DNA from 4 places in the Kitasatospora sp. NPDC127116 genome. Region 1 is predicted to be linked to each of the others. Evidence: riboswitches for the same ligand, from Rfam matches in the RefSeq annotation. Region 1 holds a riboswitch; each other region holds the start of a gene.
What was found. A riboswitch is a leader RNA that binds a small molecule or an ion and turns the genes downstream of it on or off. The one in region 1 is predicted to bind cyclic di-AMP.

Region 1 (4,617 bases):
TCCTGGGCGGTGGGGCGGTCGACGGTCGGTCGGTGCCCGTCGGCCGCCTCGCCGGTACGGGTCTCGGTACGGCGGCCGCGGGCCAGGTAGTCGCGCAGGACCAGTTCGACGGCGTCCTGCGGGTTCTTGGTGCCGGAGAGCAACATCGCGTCGATCGCGAGGTTCGCGTCGAGGGTGACGGTGACCTGGGCCATGTGACTCCTCCTCGGGTGCAGAGCAGCAGCATGCCCGTTGGGGCGGGGATTCACCACGGGGATTCGTCGTGGGGATTCAGCAGGGGCTTCGCCATGGGGATTCGCCGTGGGGATTCAGCACGGGGATTCACCGCGGGGATTTGCCACGAGGTACGGCCGGAGGCATGCCGGAACCCCCGGGGAGGAGCGACCAGACTCTCCCCGGGGGCGTGGGCGGTCGACGATCGGACGACAGCTGACAGATGATGAAATCTGTTATCTGTTATCTGTTATCTGTCAGCTGTTATCCGTCGTCCGCCGTCCGTCGGCTGTTCGCCGTTCTCAGACCCGGCCGGCGAAGTCCGGGGCCCAGTTGGCGATGCTCTGCTCGCGGACGCCCGAGCTCGGGTTGGCGGCCTCGACGTACTTGCCGTTGCCGACGTAGATCGCGACGTGGTAGACGCCGGAGTCCTTGCCGTTGTTGGACCAGAACAGCAGGTCGCCCGGCTGGAGGCTGTCCAGCGAGACGTGGGTGCTGGCGGCGGCCTGGTCGGCGGCGACGCGCGGGACGGAGACGCCCGCGGCGCGCAGCGCGGCCTGGGTCAGGCCGGAGCAGTCCCAGCCACCGTTGCCGGTGCCGCCGTAGACGTACGCCTGACCGACCTTCGACTCGGCGAAGGAGACCGCGGCGGCCATGCTGCCGGTGGCGGCCGGAGTCTGGGTCTGGGTCTGGGTCTGGGCCGGAGCCTGGGTCTGCGGAGCGGGCTTGGCGGCCGGCTTGGTGGACGGCTTGGCGGCCGGGGTCTGGGCCTGCGCGGTCGGCTGGGCGTTCACGGCACCGCCGTTCGCGGACTGGCCGGACTTCTGCGAGCGGTCGAACCAGGTGAAGTCCGAGCCGGACTTGCCGGTGGCGGACTGGCCGGCCTGGGCCTGGCCGTTGCCGCCGAAGGACAGCTGCTGGCCCGGGTAGATGCTGTCCGGACCCTCGGTCAGGGTGCCGCGGTTGAGCTCGTACAGCCGCTGCCAGCCGCCCTGCACCTTGTGCTGGTCGGCGATCGCGGACAGCCAGTCGCCCTCGACCACGGTGTAGTCGCCGTTCTGGGCCTGCTGCTGGCGCTTCTGGACCCAGTCGCTCCGGTTTCCGGAGGCGGTGGAGTCGGTGCTGGCCTGCGTGCCGTCCTGGGCGGGCGCGGCGGGCGCGGCGGGCGCGGCGGGCTTGGCGGCCGGGGCCTGGGTCTGCGGAGCGGGCTTGGCGGCCGGGGCGGCCGGCTTGGCGCTCTGCGCGGGCTGCGCGGGCTTGGCGGTGGTCGAGCCGGCGGTGGAGCCCGCCGAGGTGTCGACGGCGGCCGCGGCGCCGCCCTTGGTGAGGCCGGCCTGGACTGAGCACACCGGCCAGGCGCCGGGGCCCTGCGAGGCGAGGACCTTCTCGGCGACGGCGATCTGCTGGTCCTTGGTGGCCAGGTCGGCGCGCGCCGCGAAGGCGGTGCCGCCGAAGGCGGACCAGGTACTGGAGGTGAACTGGAGGCCGCCGTAGAAGCCGTTGCCGGTGTTGATGCTCCAGTTGCCGCCGCTCTCGCACTGGGCGACCTTGTCCCAGGTGGCGACGGTGGCGGCGGAGGCGGTGCCGGAGGCGATGCAGGGGACGGTGAGGCCGACGCCCGCGACGCCGAGGGCGGCGATCACGCGACGGGTGCGGCTGGACAGACGAGTGCCGTTGGTGGGCAGCATGAAGACGTGGTCCTCTCCCACGCCTGCGAGGTGAGCTGTCGGATTCGGGCTGGAGTTGCCCGGCCGCGCTGTGGGCGCGGCTTCACCCCTAGCCCTGGACCGTTCCGGAGATCGGTCCGGGGCGACTTACCTGTGGGTCCCCCGCTCCTGCCGTGGTGCGATTTCGCGCTGCCAGGACATCCGACGGCAGGACTCGGCGTCGCGGATGAACCGGGTTCGTGTGGTCACGAACGGGGAGCACGTTAATCAGACTTAAGTTCAAACTGCAAATGACTGTGATGCGCATCACGGTTTAGTGGGAACTGCCAAAATTGCCGCTCTACATGATCGTAAATGATCGTTTTCAAGCAACCCTGCTGTGGAAGCCCACAACTGGCAGCGCTTCAGAAGTGGTGTGACGGCACGTCGAATCGCGGGTCGGAGCGCCCCGGCGGATGCCGCGGCGGCTGTGGTGCGAGTGCCCGCGACCGCGTTTCCTATTTCCTTTCAAAAAGGCCAGAACGGACATTCCACTTCGCCGCCGTCCGACTTCCGCGCGGGACGGCCACGGGCGGGCGGAGCAAAACCGAAGGGCCCGGAACGCATGCCGTTCCGGGCCCTTCGGTGCGCGCGAACCGGCGCGCGACGTCGACTACCGCCCTGCGGACCCCTGGGAGGCCGCGTGGGCGCCGCGGACGCCCTCCAGGGCCCCCTCGGCCTCGGCGGCGGCCGCCGCCTCCGCCTCGGCCCGTGCCAGGTCCTCCGGGGACGGCGCGGGCAGCGCCGCCAGGTAGGTGGAGGCGATCAGCTGGCCGACCGACGGGTACGAGCCCAGCGGTGCGGCCGACGGGCAGCCGGTCTCCTCGGCGGCGGTGGCGAGCAGCTCGGAGTCCGCCTCCGGGCCGATCACCAGCGGGGCCAGCGCCGGGCGCTGCGAGCCGGTGTCCCTGAGGTGGTTGACGGCCGCGGCCACCGAGCCGGGCACGTCGAGCGCGGCGGCGACGACCGGCACGGCCAGTCGGGCGGCCAGCAGCACGCCGGTGATGCCGGCCGCCGCGGCCGCGTCCTCGCCGCCGACGGTGGTCAGCACCACGCCGTCCGCGGCGGTCGCGATGGCGAACAGCCGGGCGCGGTCGGCCCGGGCCAGCCCGGCCTCGGACAGCCGGACGTGCACGGCCTCGGCCAGCAGCGGGTGCGGGCCCAGCGGGTCGGTGACGGGCGCGCCGTACTCGGCGGCGAGCGCGTGAAGCTCGGTCAGGAAGGTGTGCGGGCCGGGCACCAGCGGGACCAGGACGGGCGTCGGCAGCCCGGCCTCGGCCGCCATGGCCAGCAGCTCGGCCACGGTGCGGTCCTCGCCGCCCGCGCCCTCGCCGCCGTTGCCCGGCAGGTAGCCGACCGCGGTCCGGACGCCGTTCTGCTCGGTGCGGACGATCGAGAGCAACTCCTCGACGACCGAGCGGGACTCGGGCCCGGCGGTCGCGGGCACGGCGAGCACCAGGGCCGGGGCGCCGGCCGGGATCTCGGGGCGCTCGGGACGACGGTGGCGCCCCCGCGCACGGGAGCCTGGAGTACGGACGGGCAGTGGCGCGCCCGGGATGGCTGCGGTGCTCATGCCGGAGATCGTAGGACATCTGCCCGTCCGGCTTGCAGTCGGCTGCCGCGTGGGTTTCACGCGGTCGCGGTCCGGAGCCCGGTGCGTCTCCGGCGCCGGTCCGGGCACTTTGCCTACAATCCGGACATTCCGCTCCCAATCCCCGCGCGACCGCCGGTGGTTGCCTCGACGCGACCCGAGGGGGCCGGCGTTGCACCTGGGGCGCGTGAGATGTCTCACAGCATGAGGATGGTTTGACGGAGGGTCACGGGGGTGCGACTCCCGGCATTCGAAGATCAACATTCAGCGGGGAGGCGCTCACGGCCGGTTATCGCGCGCCCGACGATTCATCGGCTATGTCCGTTTACGTACCGTCAGGAGAAGGGTCCGTGAAGAGTTCGCGGCTGCGGACAAAAGGCCACGTGCACCTGCAACGTCCCGTGCTGATGCACGTGCACTGCGGCTATCATCGCGTCAAGTGAGGCGTTGTGCCGGACCGGTACGGGGCCGGTCCGTTCGTTTCGACGGTGCCGGGGGCGCCGCGCTGGACGACAACTCCGGAAGCTCTTCGGGAGATTTCTATGCACGACTCGCAGGACACGCACGGCTCGTACGACACCTACAACGGGATGGCCGCCGCCGATCTCCAGGGGGTGGTCTGGCAGAAGAGCCGGCACAGCAACTCCCAGGGCAACTGCGTCGAGTTCGCGGCCCTGCCCGGCGGCGATGTGGCGATGCGCAACTCGCGGTTCCCGGACGGCCCGGCCCTCATCTACACCCGGGCCGAGATCGCCGCCCTGCTGCTGGGGGCCAAGGACGGGGAGTTCGACCACCTGGCGGTCTGACCGACCGCCGTGCTCCATCATCGGGGGGCCGTCGTGGGTGCCGACACCACGACGGCCTTTGTCTTTGTCTCTTCCGGGGGCCTCTTCGCCGGCGGTCTCCGCTTCGGGCGCGTCCGCTCCGGAGGTGTCCGCACTGGACCGGAAGTCCTCGGCGGGGCCGGGTGGAAGGGCCCGGGGTGCGGTCCTCCCGGGGCTTCCGTCGACCGGCCGTGCGCCGCCCGGCGCATGGTCCGTCCTGGGCGCGCGGCCCGCTCGGGTCGGGGGATCCGTTCGGGTCGGGAGCCCGGTCGGGGCGCACGGC
Region 2 (4,617 bases), on a different contig from region 1:
CGTGCTCGCCGTGCGGATCGCTCCGCGCGGCGGCCGGGCCCGGTCGCTCCGCGGAGCGGCCGTTCCTGCTACTCCGCGGAGCGGAAGCGCGGGAAGGCGCCGCGGCCGGCGTACTCGGCGGCGTCGTCGAGGATCTCCTCGATGCGCAGCAGCTGGTTGTACTTGGCGACGCGCTCGGAGCGGGCCGGGGCACCGGTCTTGATCTGGCCGCAGTTGGTGGCGACGGCCAGGTCGGCGATGGTGACGTCCTCGGTCTCGCCGGAGCGGTGCGACATCATGCAGCGGTAGCCGTTGCGCTGGGCCAGCTCGACGGCGTCCAGGGTCTCGGTCAGCGAGCCGATCTGGTTCACCTTCACCAGCAGCGCGTTGGCGGTGCCGGTCTCGATGCCGCGGGCCAGGCGGGCCGGGTTGGTGACGAACAGGTCGTCGCCGACCAGCTGGACCTTGTCGCCCAGCTTGTCGGTCATGGCCTTCCAGCCGTCCCAGTCGGACTCGTCCAGCGGGTCCTCGATGGAGACCAGCGGGTAGGCGGCGACCAGCTCGGCGTAGTACTCGATGAGCTCGGCGGCGGTGAGGTCCTTGCCCTCGAACTGGTAGGCGCCGTCCTCGTAGAACTCGGAGGAGGCGACGTCCAGGGCCAGCGCGACGTCACGGCCGGGCACGTAGCCGGCCTTCTCGATGGCCTCGACGATGAGGTCCAGGGCCTCGCGGTTGGAGTCCAGGTTCGGGGCGAAGCCGCCCTCGTCGCCCAGGCCGGTGGACAGGCCGCGCTCCTTCAGCACGCCCTTGAGCGTGTGGTAGACCTCGACGCCCCAGCGGACGGCCTCGGAGAAGGACTCCGCGCCGATCGGGGCGATCATGAACTCCTGGATGTCGACGTTGGAGTCCGCGTGCGACCCGCCGTTGAGGATGTTCATCATCGGGACCGGCAGGACGTGCGCGTTCGGGCCGCCCAGGTAGCGGAACAGCGGCAGGTCGCTGGCCTCGGAGGCGGCGTGCGCGACGGCCAGTGAGACGCCCAGGATGGCGTTGGCGCCGAGCGAGGACTTGTCCGGGGTGGCGTCCAGGTCCAGCATGGCCTGGTCGATCAGGCGCTGCTCGGTGGCGTCGTAGCCGACCAGCTCCGGGCCGATCTGCTCGATGACGGCCAGGACGGCCTTCTCGACGCCCTTGCCGAAGTAGCGGTTCTTGTCACCGTCACGCAGCTCCAGCGCCTCGAAGGCACCGGTGGAAGCACCCGACGGGACAGCGGCACGACCCGTGCTGCCGTCGTCGAGGCCGACCTCGACCTCGACCGTGGGGTTGCCGCGGGAGTCGAGGATCTCACGGGCTACGACGACATCGATGGACGGCACGAGGCATCTCCTTGCGGAAGCAGGGTCCGGTCTGACGGTGGTGCTGTCAGCAGGACGATTGCGGAGTCGTTACGACCAGAGCCTAACCGCCCGGGCTCCCGGGGCCACGTCCGCCTCGGTCCCGTCTCAGCGTGTGGCCCCACTACCCACCGGTAGTTCACCTGCTTGTCCCAGCTTGTCCCACCGGAGCGGGCGAATGCGGACGAAGGGGACCGGTAGGACCGGTCCCCTTCGGACGGCGGGGTGAGGCGGCGTCGGCACCGGGCGCGGCGGGCGGGCCGGCGGCGGGCGGGCCGGCGTCGAGCGGGCCGGCTCAGCCGAGGTGCAGCACCTGGCCGGGCATGATCAGGTTCGGGTCGCCGCCGACCGTGCCGTGGTTCTGCTCGTACAGCGCGTGCCAGCCTCCGGACACGCCCTGGGCGGCGGCGATGGTCGACAGGGTGTCACCGGCGCGGACGGTGTAGTCGTGGCCGGTGGCCTGCGGGGCCGACTGCGCGGCCTGCGGGGCGTACTGCGGCTGGGCGGCGGCCTGGCCGGCGTAGTGCTGGTAGACGCTCTGGTGGCTGGTCCAGTACCAGGCGCCGTTGCTCTGGTACCAGTACACCTTGGCGTCGGCGTCCCAGCCGGCCTTGCCGGAGAAGCCCGGGGTCTGCGGCTGCGCCTGCTGCTGCGGGGCGGCCTGCTGGACCGGCTGCGCGGCGGGCTTCGAGGCCTGCTTCGGGGCCTGCTTCTGGGCGGCGGGCTGCTGCGCGACCGGCTTCTCGGCCGGCTTGGCGGCGGGCTTCGGGGTCTGCTGTTTGGGGGCGGACTGCGGCTTGGCGTCCGAGGAGGTGTCGACCGCGGCCGGGGCGCCGCCCTTGGTCAGACCGGCCTTCTGGGAGCAGACCGGCCAGGCACCCGGGCCCTGCGAGGCCAGCACCTTCTCGGCGACCGAGATCTGCTGGGCCTTGCTGGCCTGGTTGGCCTGCGGCGCGTAGGCGGTGCCGCCGTACGCCTTCCAGGTGCTGGAGGTGAACTGGAGGCCGCCGTAGAAGCCGTTGCCGGTGTTGATGCTCCAGTTGCCACCGGCCTCGCACTGGGCGACGGCGTCCCAGGTGGAGGCGGGGGCGGCGGAGGCACCGGTGGCGGTGAGGAGCGGCATCGCGAGTCCGACGCCGGCCACACCGGCGACGGCGATGGCCTTCTCGGCCTGGGTGCGACGACGGTGACGGCCAGTTCCAACGAACAGCATGAAGAGGTCCCTCTCCGCACGCCTGCGAGGTGAGCTGTCGGGTTCGGACCGGGAGGTGGCCCGGCCGCCGTATGCGGAAACGATTCCGCTCGGGCGGCTTCACCCCAAGCCGTGGGGAGACGGCAACAAACCTGGTTCCCCCGCCCCTGCCCAGGGTTCTGGTCGGTTTCCCGTGACGCGGCGGGCAGGACTCGGCGTTCCGCGTACGAGGTCCGCAGCTGCGAACTCCAGGGAGAGTAGACAGATCATCAGACCAATCACAAGCTCATATCGTCGATATCACACAATAATTACGGCGCGTGTTCGATCGCCTACCAACGGCGGTGTTATGTCCGGATTGATGGGTGTTCACACCCCCGCCGGCAGGTGGTTCGCGACGTCCCGTCAGGGCGATCTCAGCACGTCGGAGGCGTGGCGGGAGCGTGCGGAGAGGCCTGCGGAGAGGCCTGCGAAGGAGCGTGCGGAGGGGTCTGCGGAGAGGCGTGCGGGGAACGGCTCTCCGGACTGAATTCCACCGGGAGTTCGCGCAGCCCACGCATGATCAGACCACCGCGCCACCGCAGGTCGTCCGCGTTTTCCGCGAGCCGGAGATCGGGCAGCCGGGAAAGCAGCGTGGTCAGCGCGGCACGACCCTCCAAGCGGGCGAGCGGAGCGCCGATGCAGTAGTGGATGCCGTGCCCGAAGCCCAGGTGGGGGTTGTCCGTCCGGGCCAGGTCCAGGGTGTTCTCGGCCGCGAACCGGGCCGGGTCGCGGTCCGCCGCGGCGAGCACCACCAGCACCGGGTCGCCGACCGGAATGTCCACCCCGCCGATGGTCAGCGGACGGGTCGCGAACCGCCAGGTCGCCATCTCCACCGGCCCGTCGTAGCGCAGGAGTTCCTCGATCCCGGTCTCCAGGAGCGCGCTCTCCCCGCGGGCCACCGACTCCTGCAGCAACCGGCGCTGCTCCGGATTGCGCAGCAGGGCGTACGTGCCGTTGCCGATCAGGTTCACGGTGGTCTCGAAACCCGCGAACAGGAGGATGAAGGCCATCGCCGCGGCCTCGTTCTCGGTCAGGTGCTCACCGTGGTCACTGGCCCGGATCAGGCCCGAGATCAGGTCGTCCCCGAGGTCCGCTCGCTTGCGGTGGATCAGCTCCAGCAGGTACGCCCGCATCCGCTTCACCGCCCGCCCCACGCCGCCGCGCTGGCCGCCGCCGTGGCCCGGCTTCGTGTGGCGCACCATCATCCCGGCCCAGTCCCGGAAGTCGTCCTGGTCCTCGGCCGGCACGCCCAGCAGGTCGCAGATCGCGTAGATGGGGAGCGGGAAGGCGAACTCGTGGATCAGGTCCGCCGAACCGCGCTGCGCGAAGCCGTCGATCAGCCGGTCGGTGAGCTGCTGCACCCGCGGCTCGAACTCCGCCACCCGGCGCGGGGTGAACGCCTTCGACACCAGCCGGCGCAGCCGGGTGTGGTCCGGCGGGTCGATGTTCAGCAGGTGGGTCATCAGGTCCGCCTGCCGCTCCCCCGGGATGCCCACCCGGCCGGTGCGGTGCGCCTGCTCGCTGTGGTGCGCCGGGTTCTTCGACAGCCGGCTGTCCGCGAGCGCCTGCCGGGCGTCCGCGTACCGGGTCACCAGCCAGGCCTCCACCCCGCTCGGCAGCGTGGTGCGGTGCACCGGGGCGTGCTCGCGCAGCCAGGCGTAGGCGGGGTACGGGTCGGAGGCGAACTCCCAGGTGAACAGCTGCGGGGCGGTGGCGTCGGACGGCGTGGCGGCGGGCCGGGCGGAGTCGGGCTGAGCTGGCATGGACCGACCGTATCCGGTGCGACGGGCACGCCCCGCTCCGGCGGGCCGCCGCTCCTCCCGCCGACGGTCCGCGGCCGTCCTGCCGATGTTCCGTGGACGGCCCATGGACGGTTCATGGACGGCCCGTTGACTGTCCGCGGACGGTCAATGGACAGCTCTTGGCCGACTCTTGGCCGCGGTGCGGGCGTGAGCCTGGTCACCTGCGGGGTAATCCCTGTTGCGGAGGGTCAGGACGTGCCTACGATCC
Region 3 (4,617 bases), on a different contig from region 1:
GCGCGCGGTGCTGGCGCTGCTGGAGCTGGGCGACGGCAGGATGCACGACGGCTGGCCGGAACTGACCTCCGACGCGGTGGAGCACCTGCTGTACGAGCGGCTCCACCTGTACGTCCAACCCGCACCCGAGGAGGACCCGCTCGCCTACGGCGACGCCGTCCGGCTGCTGATCGACCACCAGCGGGCGGCCCGGCGGCTGAACGCCAAGCGCCAGGAGCGGCTGCACGAGGAGGCCGAGTGGCAGGGCGAGGTCGCGGCCGGGCTGCTGCGCCGCGCCGACCTGGTGACCTGGCCCCGGCTGTACGCGGTGCTGCTGCACGCGTACGGGGTGGACGTCACGGACGGGGCGGCGGTGCGGGACTGGCTGGCCGGCTTCGCGGAGCTCGCGGAGGAGGACCGGCTGGCCGCGTACGAGGCGCTGGTGCCGGCCGGCTGGCTGGACGAGCCGGACGAACAGGGCTGGGGCCCGGGCCGGGTGCTGTCGGTCGGCATGGCCACCGACGGCGCCCGGCGGCTGCTGGAGCAGGGCCTGATGCGGCGCAGCTACCGCAACCTGGCCGAGCTGACCGCGCAGGGGCGGCCGATGCCGGACGAACTGGCCGGGGACTTCGGGCAGTTCGAGGAGGCGGCGGTCGACGCGGCGCTCGACCTGTTCGGCGGGTGGACGGTGCCGGGACTGCCCCGGCTGCTGGTGACGGAGTTCCCGGAGCTGGCGCCGGAGCCGGGCCAGGAGGAGATCGAGGCGTACCTGGCGCAGCTGCCCGCCGAGGAGTGAGACCTCGCACGAAGGCCCCGGCCCGGAGCGGCTGCTCCGGGCCGGGGCCTTCTCGCGTGCGCGTCGGGTTCTCTCGCGCGGGTGCGCGGACCTCTCGCGGGTGCGTCGGGTTTCTCGCGCGGGTCAGGGGTTGAGGCCGCGCTGCTGGAGCCAGGGCTCCGGGTCGACCGGGGCGCCGCCGCCGGGGCGGACCTCCATGTGCAGGTGCGGCCCGGTGACGTTGCCGGTCGCGCCGACCTTGCCGATCTGCTGGCCGGGGGCGACCTTGCCGGAGCCCTTGGTGATCGAGGAGAGGTGGCAGTACCAGATCTCGGTGCCGTCGGGCAGGGTCTCGACGATCCGGTAGCCGTACGAGCCGGCCCAGCCGGCCGAGGTGATGGTGCCCTGGCCGAGCGCGTAGACCGGGGTGCCGGTGTCGGCGGCGAAGTCCAGGCCGGTGTGCAGGTTGGCCCAGTAGCGGGCGCTCTGGCCGTAGTGGGCGGAGAGCCGGTAGTCCTTCACCGGGAGGGTGAGGGCGGCGGCCTTGACCCGCTCGGCCTCCTCGGCGGCGCGCTTGGCCTCGGCCTCCTTGGCGACGGCCTTGGCCTCCGCCTCCTGCGCGGCCTGGAGCCGGGCGGTCTCCTCGGCGGCGGTGCGCTGGCTGTCGGCCTGGTGCTGGATGCGGGCGGCGAGCGCGAGGCCGGGGTCGGCGGAGAGGGCGACCGGGGTCTCGTCCGGGGCCTCGACGGCGGGGGCGGCGGCCGGGGTCGCCGAGGCGAAGCCGGTGGCGCCCAGGGTGGCGGCGACGGCGGTGACGCCGAGCAGTGGGGAGGCTCCGCGGGTCTGACGCGGCATCCGGTGGCGGTTGGTCTCGACCTCCGCGGGGAAGTCCTCCGGGCCGAAGGCCTCGGGGCCGTCCGTGCCGGGGTGGTCGAGGAGCTGGGTACCGGCTGCGAAGCCGGCCGGGTGTGCCGGGGTGTGCGTCGACGCCACGGAGGCGCGCTCCTTTCCTTCCTTCGCGCCTACCGGGTTAGCTGACGGGTTCGGAGCAGGAAGGTCTCCTACGGCTGGGCCGGAGCCCCGCCGATTCACCCCAAGGAACATGGTTCCCCGGCTCCCTGACCTGCCCGGAGGCGGGTCGGCGGGATTAGGCGACGGCGCACGGTGCCGTCTGGGTACGGCGTTGACAACCGCGCTGCGTTATCAAACGTTAATCCTAGGAGGCTCTGATTCCAAGCCATCCGTTCGGAGCAGCCTAGGGCAAAGTGATCGGACGTCAACGAACGACACCGGCGAACACCCCCCTCGCGCACGGCCCCATCTGAGTACTCCTACTCATGTGCGCCCCGGCCGGGCGGCCACATCCTGGCGCCATGAGCACATCGATGCAGACCCGCACCACGGCCGCGTACCACATCCAGGCCGTCCTCTCCTTCGCCCTGTCGGGCGTCGCCCTCGCCGTCGGGATCGCCTACCTGCCGGTCGGCGGATGGACCAGGGCCTTCCTCGGGATCGGCCTCCTCTACACCGTCACCTCGGCGTTCACCCTGGCGAAGGTGATCCGGGACCGGCAGGAGTCCAACGAGATGGTCACCCGGGTGGACCAGGCCAGGCTGGAGAAGCTGCTCAGCGAGCACGACCCGTTCAAGGTGGAGGGAGTCTGATCGCCCCTTCCTCTCTCCACCCGCTCCTCCCGCTCCACCCCTCACCCGGCCGTTCGCTTGACGGCTAAGGCTATTAGCCTTAGCTTTATGGCTATCGGCCCGCACGCCGATGTCCCGCACCGGCGGCCCGAGGAGGACCCCATGAACGGCACCATCACCCCGAGCACCCAGTACCTGACCGTTCCCGGCGGCCGGATCGCCTTCGACGACACCCGGCAGGGCGACGGCACCCCCGTCGTCCTGCTCCCGGGCATGCTCGACAGCCGGGCCGCCTACCGGCACCTGCGCCCGCTGCTCGTCGCCGCCGGCCACCGCGTCGTCACCGTGGACCTGCGGGGCTTCGGCGAGTCCTCCGTCGAGTGGGACGACTACGGCCCGGCCGCGATCGCCGGCGACGTCCTCGCCCTGCTCGACCACCTCGGCATCGAGCGCGCCGTCCTCGCCGGGAACTCCTACACCGGGGCGACCGTCGTCAGGGCCGCCGGGGACGCGCCCGAGCGGGTCGCCGGGATCGTCCTGCTCAACGCCTTCGTCGAGAACCCGCCGCCGGGCGCCCTGCTGCGCGGCGTCATGGGCCTGATGGGCGCCGCCCTCGTCCACTGGCCGGCCTCCTGGGGCTTCTACCTGCGCCGGATGGCCTTCCCGGGCGCCAAGCCCGCCGACTTCGACGCGTACGTGGACGGACTGGTCGCCGCGCTGCGCACCCCGGGGCGCAAGACCGCCACCCGCGGGTACGTCCACGGCGACTCGGCGCCGGTCGGCTGGACGGCCGCGGTGCGGTGCCCGGCGCTGGTGGTCATGGGCAGCAAGGACCCCGACTTCCCGAAGCCGGAGCTCGTCGCCGACCGGCAGGCCGCCGCGCTCGGCGCGCGCAAGGTGATGATCGAGGGGTCCGGGCACTACCCGATGGCCGACAACCCGGCGGCCACCGCCGACGCCCTGCTGCCGTTCCTCGCCGAGCTCGGCTGAGCCCCGCCCGGCCCCGCCGCCCGTTCCTGCCCGACCCCGCCCGATCCACCCGACGTCATCCGTACGGAGAGCCCGAACCCATGCCCCGCGTAGGACTGACCCCCGACCAGGTCGTCGACCACGCCCTCGCCCTCATCGACGAGCAGGGCGCCGAGGCCCTCACGCTGGCCTCCGTCGCCGCCCGGGCCGGGGTCGCCACCCCCTCGCTGTACAAGCACGTCAGCGGCGGCCTCGCCGAACTGCGGCTGCTGATCGCCGTACGGGTCACCGGGGACCTGGCCGACCGGCTGGCCGAGGCGGCCGTCGGGCGCAGCGGGGACGACGCCGTCGCCGCCGTGCTGCGTGCCTACCACGCGTACGCCACCGCGCACCCGCACCGCTACAACGCCCTCCCCCAGGCCCCGCAGCCCGACGACGACCTGGCCCGCGCGGGCGCCCGGCTCGTCGGCGTGATCATCGCCGTCCTGCGGGAGTACGGCCTCGAAGGTTCCGAGGCGATCCACGCCGCCCGCACCGTCCGCTCCCTCGCCCACGGCTTCGCCTCCCTCACCACCGCCGGCGGCTTCCGGCTGGCCGAGGACCTCGCCACCACCCACGACCGCCTCATCGCCACCCTCACCACCGGCCTCCGCGCCTGGCCCGCGTAGGAGGCCGGCGCGGACGGCCACCTCTCCGGTGCCGGTGCCGGTGCCGGTGCCGGTGCGACGGCCCGGTCCCCGTTCACCTCTTGAGGAACCATTCACCGCTTGGGGAAATGGGGTATTAAGGGTCAGTGCCCCTGGAGCCCGCCGACAGTCCGACCGCGCGCAGTGCGATGCGCTGCGTGCGCCTGCTGCTCGGCTGCACCAGCGCCGCCGAGCTGCTCGGCACCGTACTGGCCGAGGGCCCGAGCTGGATCACCGGCGAGGGGTCCGCGCTGTACCTGCTGGACTCCGCCGGGATGCTCCGGCTGACCGCCTCGCACGGGCTGCCGGACTGGGCGCACGAGCGCTACGGCGTGGTCGATCCGGCCGGGGAGCTGCCCGCCGCGATGGCCCTGCGGCTGCGGCGCCCGTACCTGCTCAGCCCCGAGCACACCAGCGTCGACTACCCGAACGCGAACGCCGGACTGGGCACCGGGATGGTCGCCGTGATCGCCCTGCCGATGGTCGTGGACGAGCGGCCGATCGGGGTGCTCGCCCTCGCGCTGGCCCACCGGGGCACCGTCCCGCGCCGCGACCTGGACGTCCT
Region 4 (4,617 bases), on a different contig from region 1:
GGCGAGCACCAGGTTGCGGTACCCCGCCCCGGCCACCGGCAGCCCGGCCCACGGCGGCGCCGAGCGCGCCCGTTCCGCCAGCGCGGCGGCCACCTCGGCGTGCCGGTCCGCCGAGCGGGCCGCGGGCGCCGCCGGGGCGGCCGGAGGCAGCGACAGCTGGGCCAGGCCACCGGCCGCGAGCAGCAGCGCGCCCCGCCGGGACAGCGTCCGGCGGGGGCGGGAGCCGGATATACCGGCGGGGCCAGTGGGGTCGGCGGGGCCGGACGGCGGGGCGTTCAGAGCCGGACCACCCCGGAGACCGGCATGGCGGTGACGCTCTCGTAGCGGACCTTGGCGCCCGGGCGGGGGGCGTGCACGATCACGCCGCCGCCGGCGTACATGCCGACGTGGTGCATGTCCCGGTAAAAGATCACCAGGTCTCCCGGTCGCGCTTCGGACAGGCTGACCCGCTGCCCGGCGTACGCCTGGGCCTGCGAGGTGCGCGGCAGGGTCACTCCGGCCTGCCGCCAGCTGTAGTACATCAGACCGGAGCAGTCGAACGCGTTCGGGCCGGTGGCCCCGTAGACGTACGGGGAGCCGATCATCCGCACCGCGGCGGCCAGCGCGGCGGCCCCGCGCTCGGAGGCGGGCGGGGCGGTGCCGAGGTCCAGCCGGTCGGTGCCCCGGGTGGCGCGCTGCTCGGCGTCCCGGGCGTCCTGGACCGTCAGCCGGGCCCGCTCGGCGGCGCCCAGACCGTTCAGCAGCTTCTGCGCCCTGGCCAGCCGCTGCTGGATCTGCTGCTTGCTGTCGGCGAGCGAGCGGCGGGTCCGGTCCAGCTCGTCGAGCTTGCCGGCCGCCTCGGTCCGGCGCTGGTCGAGCCGGCGCTGCCGGGCGACCAGCTCGTGCAGGGTCTCCTGCTGGCGCGCGGCGGCCTGGCCCAGGGCGCGGGCGCGGGACAGGTAGCCCTCCGGGTCGGGCGAGAGGATGAGCTGGGCGGTCTGGGTCATCCCGCCGCCGCGGTACTCGGCCCCGGCCACCGTCGCGAGGTCGCCCCGCAGCCCGTTGAGCTGGTCCTGGGCCACGGCGATCTCGCCCTGGAGGATCGTGGTCTCGCCCTGGAGCCGCCGCTGGGCCTCCTGCGCCGCGTTGGCCTTCTCGGACGCCTGCTCGGCCTCGTCGTACAGCTGTTCCACCTGCGTCTTGACGTCCTGGCGGTCGCCCGGGTCGGGGCTGCCGGGGGCGGCCTGGGCGCTGCCTCCGGCAGCCACACCCAGGGCGGTGGCGGCGGCCGCGGTCAGCACCAGCGCCCGGGCGAGCAGTTGGGAACGGCGGTGCACGGGCATGGCGGCAGCGGCTCCAATCCTGCGGCGCGGCTCCCGCCGCCGCACCGGGACGGGCGGCCGTCGAGCGGGAGTCCGGTGGCAGACGTTAGCGAGTCAGGGCAAGCGAGTCCAAACCCCTGCCAACCCGAATATTCAGGCTGTTGTCGGACATTTGATCGGCCCTCGGGAAAAGCCGCAGGAAAAACCGCAGGCCCGGCCTCCCCTGGGGGAGGCCGGGCCTGGAAGCGTCCGAGCGGTGATCAGACCCGCACGATGGAGGCCAGCGGCATGTTGGTGACGGCCTCGTAGCGCACCGACGCGCCCGGCTTGGGCGCGTGCAGCACCTGGCCGTTGCCCGCGTAGATGCCGACGTGGTGGGCGTCGGTGTAGAAGATCAGCAGGTCGCCGGGCTGGGCCTGGGAGATGTCCGAGCCGATCCGGGTGCCGGCCGAGGCCTGCGCCTGCGAGGTGCGCGGCAGCGACACGCCCGCCTGGTTGAACGCCCAGACCATCAGACCGGAGCAGTCGAAGGAGCCCGGGCCGGTGGCGCCCCAGACGTACGGGCTGCCGATCTTGGAGGCGGCGGCCGAGAGCGCGGCGGCACCGCGCGAGCTGCCCGGGGCCACCTTCACCGGGGAGGAGGCGGTCGAGCCGGCCGAGGCGGTCGAGCCGGTCGCGAGGTCGCCGCGGCTGTTGTCGCGGGAGGCGCGGTCGGCCTGCTGCTGCTGGGCCTGGGCGGCGTCGGCCTTGGCCTTGGCGTCGGCCGCGGCCTTCTCCTCGGCCTGGCGCAGCGCCTGGCGCTCCTGCTCGGTCAGCGTGTTGAGCAGGTCCTGGGCCGCCTTCAGCTTGCCCTGGACCTCCTCCTTGGAGGCCTTCAGCTGCTGGGTGGTCGACTCCAGCTCGGCGAGCTTGCCCTGGGCCTCGTTGCGGTCCTGGTCGAGCTTGCGCTGCTGCTCCTGGAGCTCCTTCAGCTGACCCTTCTGGGTGCTGCCGGCCTGGTTCAGCGCGTCGGCCTGGCTGAGGAAGGTGTCCGGGCTGGAGGAGAACATCAGCTGGACGGTCGGGGATATGCCCCCGTTGCGGTACTGCTCGCCGGCGATCTCGGCCAGGCCGCCCTGGAGCTCGGTGACCTGGGCCTGCTGACGGGCCACCTGGTCCTGCATGCCGGAGACCTGCTTCTCCAGCTCCTGCTGCTTGGCCTGGGCCGCGTTGTAGTTCTCGGTCGCGATCTCGGCCTGCTCGTTGAGCTGGTCGACCTGCCCCTTGACCTGTTCCTTGGTCGGCTGCGGGTCGGCGTGGGCGCCTTGCGCGGAGAGGACGACGGCTGCCGCGGCGACACCGGTCAGGATCGAGACCCGGGCGCGGCCTGCGGGCTTGGGACGACGATGGGACGCCACGAAGGCGGACTCCTTCTTCCTACGTCCGCCTACCGGGTGAGCTGACGGGTTCGGGCCGGAAGCATGCCCTACGACGCCTCACGGCCGTTCCATCGGCCGACCTGGCGTCGATTCACCCCGGAGGAACGTGGTTCCCCGGCTCCGCTCCGCAGCGCCCCCAAAACACTGGGCTCCCCTGTCGGGCAGTCGCTTCGACCTGCCCCGCTGCCTCACGAACTCGACGGTAACCACCGCCGCCACCCTGGCTGGGCGATCGACAGTGCGGTGGTTCAGGGCACGACCCTAGTAACTGAACCGTGATCGGTTCAAATCCTTGTCAGAAAAAAGACCAAAGATTTCCCAAGTTCTTCTGTGAAAATGACCGATGGTGACCACTGGCACACAGATGGCTGATCAGTTCTCAGCATGTGGTCGCGAAGGGACGGAAAGCCGAACGCCACCCCCGAACGAGGGGTGGCGCTTTTCACAGCCCCCGGAAGGGCCCCGCGGGCGTGTCGGGCCGTCAGACCCGGCGGATGGTGTTGATCGACATCGCGTCGGCCTTCATCACCTTCACCACGTCACCGGTGTGCGGCGCGTGGACCACCATGCCGTTGCCGATGTACATCCCGACGTGGTGCATGTCGTTGCCGTAGACCACCAGGTCGCCCGGCTGGGCCTGGTCCAGCGAGGGCACCCGGGTGCCGTAGTGGCCCTGCTCCTGCGAGGTGCGCGGCAGCGAGACGCCCGCCTGCCCGTACGCCCAGACCATCAGGCCCGAGCAGTCGAAGGTGGTCGAGCCGGTGGCGCCCCACACGTACGGCGAGCCCTGCTTGCTCATCGCCTTGGCCATCGCCACGGCCGCGTAGCCGCTGGCCGGCGGCAGGCTGCTGAGGTCGACCCGGTCGCTGCCGCGCGAGGCGCGGTCGTCCTGTGCCTGCTGGGCCTTCAGCGCGGCGCGGTCGGTGGCGCTCAGCGAGTTCAGCAGGTCCTGGGCGGCCTTCAGCTTGGTGTTGACGTCCGCCTTGGCCTGGTTCAGGTCCTTGGTGGTGGTGTCCAGCGAGGCGAGCACGGCGGAGGCCTCGACCTTCTCCTGGTCCAGCCGGCGCTGCTGGTCCAGCAGCCCCTTGAGCGCCTCGGCCTGGCTGCTGCTGGCCTGCTGGACGGTGGAGGCCTTCTCCAGGTAGCCGGACGGGTCGGAGGTGAGCATCAGCTGGACGGACGGGTCGATGCCGCCGGTGCGGTACTGCTCGCCCGCCACCTCGGCGAGGCCGCCCTGGAGCTGGGTCATCTGCTCCTGGCTGCGGGCCACCTGGTCCTGCAGCTGGTCGGCCTGCTTGCGCAGCTGGTCGGCCCGCTCCTTGGCGCCGTTGTACTTCTCCGCCGCCTGCTCCTGCTCCTCCTGGAGCTGGTCGATCTGCGCCTTGACGTCCGTTTTGTTCGGCTGCGGCGCGGCGTGCGCGGCCACCTGGGCGGAGAGGGCGACCGCGGTCGCAGCAGCAGCGGTGAGCACGGAGATCCGCGCGCGGCTCGGCTGCTTGGGACGGCGGTGGGAGGCCAAGGGTCCTGCTCCTTCTTCCAACGGACTCACCTGATGGGATGAGATTCCGGAAAATAGGTTTGACGCCAGACCCTAGTGAAGATCTATCCGTTTTGCCACTCCCCCGAAGGTGTGAACTCCGGTCCGCACACTGACGACACGGGACCCGCACACCATCCCGGAACCACTCCTGACCAGGCATCGCACGGCCGCTCGGGGTCAGGGGCGCGCCAGCCGGTTCAGCAGCAGCACCGAGGCCACGGGGCGCGCGCCCGCCTTCCGCACGCCGTCCGCGACCTCCCGGTCGGTGGACACCACCACCACCGGACGGCCCTGCGGCTCGGCCCGCACCAGACGGCGGATCAGCTCGTCGGCCGTCTCCCCGGTCCGGCTGAACCGC

Region 2: it holds a riboswitch for cyclic di-AMP, as region 1 does, so the genes downstream of both, ACFVHV_RS36825 (transglycosylase family protein) here and ACFVHV_RS04980 (transglycosylase family protein) in region 1, are expected to answer to the same signal.
Region 3: it holds a riboswitch for cyclic di-AMP, as region 1 does, so the genes downstream of both, ACFVHV_RS29290 (M23 family metallopeptidase) here and ACFVHV_RS04980 (transglycosylase family protein) in region 1, are expected to answer to the same signal.
Region 4: it holds a riboswitch for cyclic di-AMP, as region 1 does, so the genes downstream of both, ACFVHV_RS23875 (NlpC/P60 family protein) here and ACFVHV_RS04980 (transglycosylase family protein) in region 1, are expected to answer to the same signal.

The regions. Positions count from the first base shown of each region.
Region 1 is NZ_JBHXTL010000007.1:123,365-127,981, forward strand. Features, by position in the region: gene ACFVHV_RS04975 (hypothetical protein) at 1-194, opposite strand, end outside; gene ACFVHV_RS04980 (transglycosylase family protein) at 516-1,922, opposite strand; cyclic di-AMP (ydaO/yuaA leader) riboswitch at 1,909-2,079, opposite strand; gene ACFVHV_RS04985 (hypothetical protein) at 2,533-3,492, opposite strand; gene ACFVHV_RS04990 (DUF397 domain-containing protein) at 4,053-4,316, shown strand.
Region 2 is NZ_JBHXTL010000142.1:12,664-17,280, reverse strand. Features, by position in the region: gene eno (phosphopyruvate hydratase) at 69-1,355, opposite strand; gene ACFVHV_RS36825 (transglycosylase family protein) at 1,669-2,586, opposite strand; cyclic di-AMP (ydaO/yuaA leader) riboswitch at 2,592-2,760, opposite strand; gene ACFVHV_RS36820 (cytochrome P450) at 2,982-4,370, opposite strand.
Region 3 is NZ_JBHXTL010000087.1:17,158-21,774, forward strand. Features, by position in the region: gene ACFVHV_RS29285 (hypothetical protein) at 1-775, shown strand, start outside; gene ACFVHV_RS29290 (M23 family metallopeptidase) at 899-1,747, opposite strand; cyclic di-AMP (ydaO/yuaA leader) riboswitch at 1,760-1,918, opposite strand; gene ACFVHV_RS29295 (YiaA/YiaB family inner membrane protein) at 2,128-2,418, shown strand; gene ACFVHV_RS29300 (alpha/beta fold hydrolase) at 2,560-3,387, shown strand; gene ACFVHV_RS29305 (WHG domain-containing protein) at 3,468-4,034, shown strand; gene ACFVHV_RS29310 (SpoIIE family protein phosphatase) at 4,160-4,617, shown strand, end outside.
Region 4 is NZ_JBHXTL010000062.1:36,252-40,868, reverse strand. Features, by position in the region: gene ACFVHV_RS23885 (hypothetical protein) at 1-93, opposite strand, end outside; gene ACFVHV_RS23880 (NlpC/P60 family protein) at 276-1,322, opposite strand; gene ACFVHV_RS23875 (NlpC/P60 family protein) at 1,562-2,698, opposite strand; cyclic di-AMP (ydaO/yuaA leader) riboswitch at 2,709-2,862, opposite strand; gene ACFVHV_RS23870 (NlpC/P60 family protein) at 3,201-4,238, opposite strand; gene ACFVHV_RS23865 (NYN domain-containing protein) at 4,437-4,617, opposite strand, start outside.